DNA from 2 places in the Streptomyces sp. 142MFCol3.1 genome. Region 2 is predicted to be linked to the other one. Evidence: riboswitches for the same ligand, from Rfam matches in the RefSeq annotation. Region 2 holds a riboswitch; the other holds the start of a gene.
What was found. Region 2 has a riboswitch for S-adenosylmethionine ahead of H305_RS0127425 (aminotransferase class V-fold PLP-dependent enzyme). Riboswitches for the same ligand answer to the same signal wherever they lie in the genome.
Positions count from the first base shown of each region.

Region 1: linked by a shared signal. The riboswitch ahead of thrC (threonine synthase) and the one ahead of H305_RS0127425 (aminotransferase class V-fold PLP-dependent enzyme) in region 2 are both predicted to bind S-adenosylmethionine.

Region 1 covers NZ_AUKV01000017.1:211,041-215,787, reverse strand. Annotated here, with positions in the region: gene H305_RS0125385 (alpha,alpha-trehalose-phosphate synthase (UDP-forming)) at 1-58, opposite strand, end outside; gene H305_RS0125380 (glucosyl-3-phosphoglycerate synthase) at 167-1,138, opposite strand; SAM riboswitch class I at 1,343-1,501, shown strand; gene thrC (threonine synthase) at 1,519-2,805, shown strand; gene H305_RS0125370 (MoaD/ThiS family protein) at 2,802-3,077, shown strand; gene H305_RS0125365 (cold-shock protein) at 3,574-3,780, shown strand; gene groL (chaperonin GroEL) at 4,115-4,747, shown strand, end outside.
Region 2 covers NZ_AUKV01000019.1:205,760-210,506, forward strand. Annotated here, with positions in the region: gene H305_RS47195 (rhomboid family intramembrane serine protease) at 1-266, shown strand, start outside; gene H305_RS0127420 (Lrp/AsnC family transcriptional regulator) at 309-590, shown strand; gene H305_RS0127425 (aminotransferase class V-fold PLP-dependent enzyme) at 652-2,052, opposite strand; SAM riboswitch class IV at 2,225-2,341, opposite strand; gene trpD (anthranilate phosphoribosyltransferase) at 2,436-3,500, opposite strand; gene H305_RS0127435 (cytochrome b) at 3,654-4,747, opposite strand, start outside.

The sequences.
Region 1 (4,747 bases), on a different contig from region 2:
GGTTGGACGCGACGAGAATGTGGTGGGCGGTGCCCTGCGCAGAAGCCGTGGAAGCCATACGCCTCAACCTAGCCCGGCCCGGAAACGCTCAAACGTACGGACGACGGTACGAACAGGCCGTATACGACCGGCGGAGTCGGTCACTCCGTGTTTTCGCAGACCGGGGCTATGCCACTTTGCGTGACTGGTATTCGGCGATGTCCGCCATCGGTGGCCGCTCCTCCGTGTCGACGGAGTAGGTGCGCGGCTCGAAGCCGTCCTCGCCCCGCTCGAACTGGGTGAGCGCGGGGCGGACGAGGTGCCCGCGGGCCAGCCGGAGCTGTGCGGTGCGGTAGATGGCGGCGGCCATCCGGCCGAGCGCCTGGCCGTCCTGGTGGCGGTGCTTGCGGACGCCGACGTCGACCTGGGCGAGGGCGTCCAGGCCCACCAGGTGCAGCGCGTCGACGAGCATGCCCAGTTCGACGCCGTACCCGACGGGGAACGGCAGCTGTTCGAGCAGGGAGCGGCGGGCCGCGTACTCGCCGCCCAGAGGCTGGACGAAGCCCGCGAGTTGCGGCCAGTGCATGTTGAGCAGGGGACGGGCCATGAGCTCGGTGACACGGCCGCCCTGGCCGGCCGCCGTCGGGCCGGACGCGGAACCGTCCGACACGGTCAGCGGCCGGTCGTACATGGCCTTGACGAGGTCCACACCCGGTTCGGTGAGCAGCGGGCCCACGATCCCGGCGACGAAGTCCGAGGAGAACTCCTTCAGATCGGCGTCGATGAAGCAGACGATGTCCCCGCTCGTCACGAGCAGCGACCGCCACAGGACCTCGCCCTTGCCGGGCACGGCCGGGATGCGCGGCAGGATGTCGTCGCGGTGCACGACCCGCGCGCCCGCGGCGGCGGCGACCTCGGAGGTGCGGTCCGTGGAGCCCGAGTCGACGACGACGATCTCGTCGACGAGGGGGACCTGTTCCATCAGGTCGTGGCGGATGATCGCGACGATGTCGCCGACCGTCTCCTCCTCGTCGAGGGCGGGCAGGACCACGCTGACCGTCGAACCGGTGGCGCGTTTCGCGGCCATGAGCTTGTGGAGCGGGCGATCGGACACGGACCAGGAGCGTGTGCCCAGCCAGCGCTCAACTTCTTCCAGCACAGTCTGCGGCTCCTCACTGTTTGATCACATGCTCTCATCGGCATGCCCGCCGTGGCAGCGGCTGATCGGCTAGGGCCGTCTCGCGGTTCGGACGACTGGCTCAACTGTCCTGGCCTTCGGTTACAGTCTTGAACAACGCGGGTGACCATCGCATGTCCTGGATCGTCCGCACATAAGCAGTTCAACAGTTCAACAATCGAATACCGCTCATCCAGAGGGGCAGAGGGATACGGCCCGATGAAGCCCCGGCAACCCTCCAGCCGGTCTCGTACCGATCGACATCTCGATCGCACCGCGAGGCTCCCGGCTCGGGAAGGTGCCAAATCCGTCTCACGGCGAGATGCGTCGTGAGGAAGATGAGGAGAAAGGGCCTCGCCTCCATGGCTGCGCAGACAGTTGCAACCACCACGAACTCCGTCGACCTCGGTCCCGCCGTCGCCCTCTCGTGCCGGGAGTGCGGCCACCGCGTGCCCCTCGGCCCGGTCTTCGCCTGCGAGGAGTGTTTCGGCCCGCTGGAGATCGCGTACGACTACTCGGCCTACGACACCGAGGAACTCCGCAAGCGCATCGAAGCGGGCCCCGCGAACATCTGGCGCTACGCCCCCCTGCTGCCCGTCCCCGCGGACGTCGCCGAGAAGCCGAACATCAACCCCGGCTGGACCAAGCTCGTCAAGGCCGACAACCTCGCCCGCGAACTGGGCGTGACCGGCGGCCTCTACGTGAAGGACGACTCCGGCAACCCGACGCACTCCTTCAAGGACCGCGTCGTCGCGCAGGCCCTGGAGGCCGCCCGCGCCTTCGGCTTCACCACCCTGTCCTGCTCCTCCACCGGCAACCTCGCCGGCGCCGTCGGCGCCGCCGCGGCCCGCGCCGGCTTCCGCTCCTGCGTGTTCATCCCGCACGACCTGGAGCAGGGCAAGGTCGTCATGGCCGCGGTCTACGGCGGCGAACTCGTCGGCATCCAGGGCAACTACGACGACGTGAACCGCTTCTGCTCCGAGCTGATCGGCGACCCGGCGGGCGAGGGCTGGGGCTTCGTCAACGTCAACCTGCGCCCGTACTACGCGGAGGGCTCCAAGACCCTCGCGTACGAGATCTGCGAGCAGCTCGGCTGGAAGCTCCCGGACCAGCTGGTCGTCCCGATCGCCTCCGGTTCCCAGCTCACGAAGATCGACAAGGGTCTCCAGGAGCTGATCAAGCTCGGCCTCGTCGAGGACAAGCCGTACAAGATCTTCGGCGCCCAGGCCGAGGGCTGCTCGCCGGTCTCCGTCGCCTACAAGGCCGGGCAGGACGTCGTCCGCCCGCAGAAGCCGGACACCATCGCCAAGTCGCTGGCCATCGGCAATCCGGCCGACGGCCCGTACGTGCTCGACATCGCGCGGCGCACCGGAGGTGCGGTGGAGGACGTGAACGACGAGCAGATCGTCGACGCGATCAAGCTGCTGGCGCGCACCGAGGGCATCTTCGCGGAGACGGCCGGTGGTGTGACCGTCGGCGTCACCCGCAAGCTGATCGAGAACGGGCTGCTCGACCCGGCCCTGACCACGGTCGTGCTGAACACCGGCGACGGCCTCAAGACCCTGGACGCGGTGGCCTCGGACACCGGCCTGACCGCGACCATCCGCCCGAACCTGGACTCCTTCCGAGAGGCTGGCCTCGCATCATGAGCGTCAACGTCCGCATCCCCACCATCCTGCGCACCTACACCGGCGGCCGGGCCGAGGTGAACGCCGAGGGCGCGACCCTCGCCGAGGTCATCGCCGACCTGGAGAAGAACCACACGGGTATCTCCGCGCGCGTCCTGGACGACCAGGGCAAGCTGCGCCGCTTCGTCAACGTCTACGTCAACGACGACGACGTGCGGTTCGAGCAGGGTCTCGAGACGGCGACGCCGGACGGTGCGGGCGTCTCGATCATCCCGGCCGTCGCCGGAGGCTGACGCCGGCGCGGCGACATGCCGGCGGCCGGGCGCGAGGTCTGCCGACGGCCGTCACCGAGGGTGAGATTATTACCAAGGGTAATGCCCATCACCGAGAGTTCATCGAATTGCCCCCTCCGTGAGAGAAACGGAGGGGGCAATTCTGCATGGTTGAGCACGGTACAGTTGGGGAACCCGCTCCGCATTTCATGCCGGACGCATATGAGTACCTGTGCGGCACCCGACAAGAAGCAGCCAAAGTGCCCCGCCTTTTTGAGCCGTTTATGGCATTTACGGGGCCCGACTTGCCCTGAATCTTCGCACATTCTCCGCATATTCCCGATCGGCCGTGCCCAGAATTCTCGTCCGATTGACCTGTTGCAGACGGCAGTTGGGCAGATACATTCAGCCGCGGTCGACGCGTTCCGGCGCACACCCCCAACCGTTGGGGGGTGAGGTCTGACCCGGATCCGCGAAGTGTGGATCTGTGCAAGGGCCAGTAATAGGGGAGTTAGGCATGGCTCAGGGCACCGTCAAGTGGTTCAACGCGGAGAAGGGGTACGGCTTCATCGCGGTCGACGGTGGTGCGGATGTATTCGTCCACTACAGCGCGATCCAGATGGACGGCTACCGCACCCTTGAAGAGGGCCAGCGGGTCGAGTTCGAGATCTCGCAGGGTCAGAAGGGGCCGCAGGCGGACATGGTCCGTTTGGCTGCCGGCTGAAGCACGCGCCGACTGATTGTTCGACGTGACGAAGGGCCCGTATCCCCATGGGGTACGGGCCCTTCGGTCTGTCCGCGGGCCGGGGCCGTCCCGTGCTCCGCTCCCGTGCGCCCCCGTGTTCACCTGGGGATCCGCTGGAGCCGCTTGCACTCGACAGGGGCGAGTGCTAATCATTGGCGTTAGCACTCTGAAGGTGAGAGTGACAACGAAGGACCGGGTCGGCGAGGCCCGCAGGCCAGGTGGGGCAAGGAACCACAAGGCAGGCAGGCCGTCCGTCGCGGGCGCCAGCGCGGTCCTGTGAGCTTTCCACCCCAGTCCGGGAGGACCACTTCACATGGCCAAGATCATCGCGTTCGACGAGGAGGCACGGCGCGGCCTTGAGCGCGGTATGAACCAGCTCGCCGACGCCGTCAAGGTGACCCTCGGCCCCAAGGGCCGCAACGTCGTCCTTGAGAAGAAGTGGGGCGCCCCCACGATCACCAACGATGGTGTGTCCATCGCCAAGGAGATCGAGCTGGAGGACCCGTACGAGAAGATCGGCGCCGAGCTGGTCAAGGAAGTCGCGAAGAAGACCGACGACGTCGCCGGTGACGGTACGACGACCGCGACCGTCCTCGCCCAGGCCCTGGTCCGCGAGGGCCTGCGCAACGTCGCCGCCGGTGCCAACCCGATGGCCCTCAAGCGCGGCATCGAGAAGGCCGTCGAGGCCGTCTCCGGCGCGCTGCTGGAGCAGGCGAAGGATGTCGAGACCAAGGAGCAGATCGCTTCCACGGCCTCCATCTCCGCCGCCGACACCCAGATCGGCGAGCTCATCGCCGAGGCCATGGACAAGGTCGGCAAGGAAGGCGTCATCACCGTCGAGGAGTCCCAGACCTTCGGTCTGGAGCTGGAGCTCACCGAGGGTATGCGCTTCGACAAGGGCTACATCTCGGCGTACTTCGCCACCGACATGGAGCGTATGGAGGCC
Region 2 (4,747 bases):
TCTTCTTCCTGCCGCTGCGCTTCCCGGCCTGGGTGGTGCTGCCCTTCTGGGTGATCCTCCAGTGGCTGGCGGCGGGCCAGGACGACGGCGGCCCCGGGGTCGCCTATCTGGCCCACCTGGTGGGCTTCACACTCGGCTTCGGCTACGCGTGGCTGCGGTTCGGCCGGACGGCCTCCGGGCCCGCCGAGGGGACACCTCCCCCGGCGGCGGCCCGGCCGCACGGCGGACCCCCGGCGCGGCGACCGGGCGGGTGGGACCGCGAGTAGGGTGAGAGCCTCAGCAGCGGCCCCCGAGGGAGAGAACCAGCCGTGATCACCGCGATCGTCCTCATCAAGACCAGCGTGGACCGGATCCCCGAGATCGCCGAGTCGATCGCCGCGCTGGATTCCGTCAGCGAGGTCTTCTCCGTCACGGGCACGTACGACCTGATCGCGATGGTCCGGGTGCAGGCCCACGACGACCTCGCGGACGTCATCCCCGGCAAGATCAGCAAGATCCCCGGCGTCGAGGCCACGGACACGCACGTCGCGTTCCGCACCTACTCCCAGCACGACCTGGAGGCGGCGTTCGCGATCGGGCTCGACTCCTGATCGTGTGACCGCGGCACGAAGGACCGCCCGGTCGACGGGCGGCCCTTGACGACAGCCCCGCTCAGACCGCGGGCACGCAGCGGCCGTCCTCCGTGCGGTACCGCCACTTCGCGCCGTCCCGCACGAGCTCCCTCACCGCGGTCACGAAGCGCTCGACGTGCTCGTCGGGCGTACCCGCGCCGAAGCTGACGCGGATCGCGTTGAGGGACTTCTCGCCGGGCTCGGCTTCCGGGGCCCCGCACTCCCCCTGGGTCTGCGGGTCGCTGCCGAGCAGGGTCCTGACCAGCGGGTGGGCGCAGAAGAGGCCGTCGCGGACACCGATGCCGTACTCGGCGGAGAGCGCCGCGGCGAAGTGCGAGCTGTTCCAGCCCTCGACGACGAAGGAGATCACACCGACGCGCGCGGCGTCGTCGCCGAAGAGCGAGAGCACCCGCACCTCGGGTACGCCTGCGAGACCGGCGCGGACCGTGTCGATCAGGTGCCGCTCGCGGGCGACCAGCGTGTCGAAGCCGGCCTCGGTGAGCGCCTTGCAGGCGGACGCGATCGCGTAGGCGCCGATGACGTTCGGCGAACCGGCCTCGTGCCGCGCGGCGGTGTCATGCCACTCCACGTCCACACCGCCGTCCTCGCGCCGCGACACCTTGCGGCTCGCGCCGCCGCCCGCCAGGTACGGGTCGGCCTCCCGAAGCCAGTCGGCGCGGCCCGCGAGGACGCCGGCACCGAAGGGCGCGTACAGCTTGTGTCCGGAGAAGGCGACCCAGTCGACGTCGAGGTCCCGCACCGACACCGGGTGGTGCGGGGCCAGCTGCGCGGCGTCCAGCACGATGCGCGCGCCGTGGGCGTGCGCGGCGGCGGCCAGTTCGCGCACCGGCCAGAGTTCGCCGGTGACGTTCGAGGCGCCGGTGACGCAGACCAGGGCCGGGCCAAAGGGGCCTCCCCTGCTCGAGCGCAGCCGAGAGCTTGGGGAAGGGTCGCGGTCGGCGAGGGCCCGCTCCAGCGTCGCGACCGCCTGCTCGGGGGTGCGCGGGGCGTTCAGATACGTCACGCGCGCGTCCCGCCAGGGCAGCAGCGAGGCATGGTGCTCGGTCTCGAAGACGAAGACCTGGCAGTCGGCCGGAAGGGTGGCGGCGAGCAGGTTGAGCGAGTCGGTCGTGGAGCGGGTGAAGACGACCTGGTCGTCAGGGCGGCAGTCGAGGAATCCGGCGACGGTCCGGCGGGCGTTCTCGAACAGGTCGGTGGACAGCTGCGAGAGGTAGCCGGCCCCGCGGTGCACGCTGCCGTAGTACGGGGCGTACGCGGCGACGTCGTCCCACACCCGCTGGAGGGCGGGGGCGCTGGCGGCGTAGTCGAGCGCGGCGTAGCCGACCTCGCCGCCCGTCACGAGCGGGACGGTGACATCTCGCCCGAGAACGGCCAGAGGGGCACAGACGGACCGGTCGGCGGCAACGGTGGTGACAGACATGGCGAGCTCCTGTGAGAGGCAGGCGGAATCACCGCGCGGCCGGTGCACGGAGGTACGGCTCGGCGCGGGAAAAAGGTGAAAGGGGTACGCGGAGGCGGGGCTCGACGCCCTATCGCATTCGCTTGCTCACAGAAGGCTCCCTCGAACGACCAGGACCCCTGGTGACGCGAGGGGTCCGCGCTTGCCGTAGACCTCGCTGCCTACGGCCTGGTCTTCACCCGGGGCACCCCGCCACGGACGGAGGGTTGCCGGACAGCCGGCCGGGGCCTGATGGCTGTCACTCATGACCTGGTACAGCATCTTGCCAGAAGATCTTCGACGTGCAAGGCGCAGTCCAGGATCCGGACTGCGCCCTGTGTCACATCGGGTACGGACAGCAGTGGTCAGGCGTTGCTGACCCGCACCCACCGGTCGAGGGCCTGCTTCGCGGCCCCCGAGTCGATCGACTCGGCCGCCTGTGCCATGGCGGCACGGATCTGCTCCGCCAGCGGTGCGTCGCCCGGCGAGAGCGCCACCAGCGCAGCCGCCGAGTTCAGCAGGACCGCGTCCCGCACGGGACCGTGCTCGCCGTTCAGCAGCCGTCGCGCGACGTCCGCGTTGTACGAGGCGTCGGCGCCGCGCAGGGCCTCCACCGGGACGAGCTCGATCCCCACGTCACGCGGGTCGAAGCGCTCCTCGGTCACCTTGCCGTCGCGCACGACCCAGACGCGCGACGTCGACGTGGTGGTCAGCTCGTCGAGCCCGTCGTCGCCGCGGAAGACCAGCGAGGAGTTGCCCCGCTCGGCGAAGACACCGGCCACGATGGGCGCCATGCGCGGGTCCGCCACGCCGACGGCCTGGGCCTTCACCCGTGCCGGGTTGGTCAGCGGGCCGAGGATGTTGAACGTCGTCCGGATCCCCAGCTGGCCGCGCGCGGCCGCCACGTGACGCAGCGCCGGATGGAACTTCACGGCGAAGCAGAGGGTGATCCCGGCCTCTTCGGCCACCTCGGCGACCCGCTTCGGCGTCAGTTGCAGATTGACGCCGAGCTTCTCCAGGACGTCCGAGGCGCCCGAGGCCGACGACGCGGCCCGGTTGCCGTGCTTGACGACCTTGGCGCCGGTCCCGGCGACCACGATCGCGGACATCGTGGAGATGTTCACCGTCTTCGCGCCGTCGCCGCCCGTCCCGACGATGTCCACCGCCGGGCCCGGCACCTCGATCACGTTGGCGTGCTCGTACATCGTCCGGACGAGTCCGGAGATCTCCTCGACCGTCTCGCCCTTGGCGCGCAGCGCCACCGCGAAGCCGGCGATCTGCGCGTCCGTCGCCTCGCCGCGCATGATGCGGTCCATCGCCCACGCCGTGTCGTCGGCGCTCTGGTCACGGCCTTCGAGCAGGCCGTTCAGTACCTCGGGCCAGGAACGGCCCGCCGCGATGTCGCCTCCAGCGGGGGTCACAGCACTCATATGCCGCTCCTGGGTTCGTAGACACGTACAAAAGGCGGGTACGCACGCACGTACCGGCAGGCTCCACCCTATCCAGCCCGGAGGACGGCAAAGAGCCCCGTCCATGCAATGGACGGGGCTCCAGCCGTGGCGATCAGCAGGATCGGTGGGTGATCAGTGGTGGCCGTGGCCGCTCGTGATCTCCTTGTACTCCTCGACCGTGGGCTTGGGGATCTGGTTGTCCTCCCCGTAGAAGCCCTTGCTCAGCTTGGCGCGCAGTCGCTCCGGGCCGTTGACCTTGCGCTCGACACCGTTCTCGTCGACCGTCGGGCCGATCTCGGCCGGCTTGTACTGCTCGTGCGCGGTGAGCGTGTGCAGCGCGTCCTGGCTGAGCGGCTCGTGGACCTCGATGAACTCACCGTGCGGCAGACGCTTGATGATGCCCGACTCGCGGCCGTGCAGCACCTTGTCCCGGTCGCGGCGCTGGAGGCCGAGGCAGATCCGCTTGGTGGCGAGGAAGACCAGCACCGGCACGACGAAGAACGCGATCCGGACGAACCAGGTGATCGAGTTGATCGACAGGTGGAAGTGCGTGGCCCAGAGGTCGTTGCCACCACCGACGAGCAGGACGAAGTACCAGCTGATCCAGGCGGCACCGAACGCGGTCCGGGTCGGGACGTTGCGAGGGCGGTCCAGGATGTGGTGCTCGCGCTTGTCGCCGGTGACCCAGGACTCGATGAACGGGTAGACCGCGATCGCGACCAGGACCAGCGGGAAGATGATCAGCGGGATGAACACGCCCAGGACGAGCGTGTGACCCCAGAAGTTGATCTCCCAGCCGGGCATGACACGGATCAGACCCTCGGAGAAGCCCATGTACCAGTCGGGCTGGGCGCCCGTGGACACCTGGTCCGGACGGTACGGGCCCAGGGACCAGATCGGGTTGATCGAGGCGATCGCCGCGATGGCCGCGATGACACCGAAGACCAGGAAGAAGAAGCCTCCGGCCTTGGCCATGTAGACCGGCAGCAGCGGCATGCCGACGACGTTGTTGTTCGTCTTGCCGGGGCCCGCGAACTGCGTGTGCTTGTGGTAGAAGACCAGGATCAGGTGGCCGACGACCAGGCCGAGCATGATGCCCGGCAGCAGCAGCACGTGCACCGAGTAGAAGCGGGCCACGAAGTCGCCGCCCGGGAACTCGCCGCCGAAGAGGAAGAACGACAGGTACGTGCCGACGATCGGCACGGACAGGATCGCGCCCTCCATGA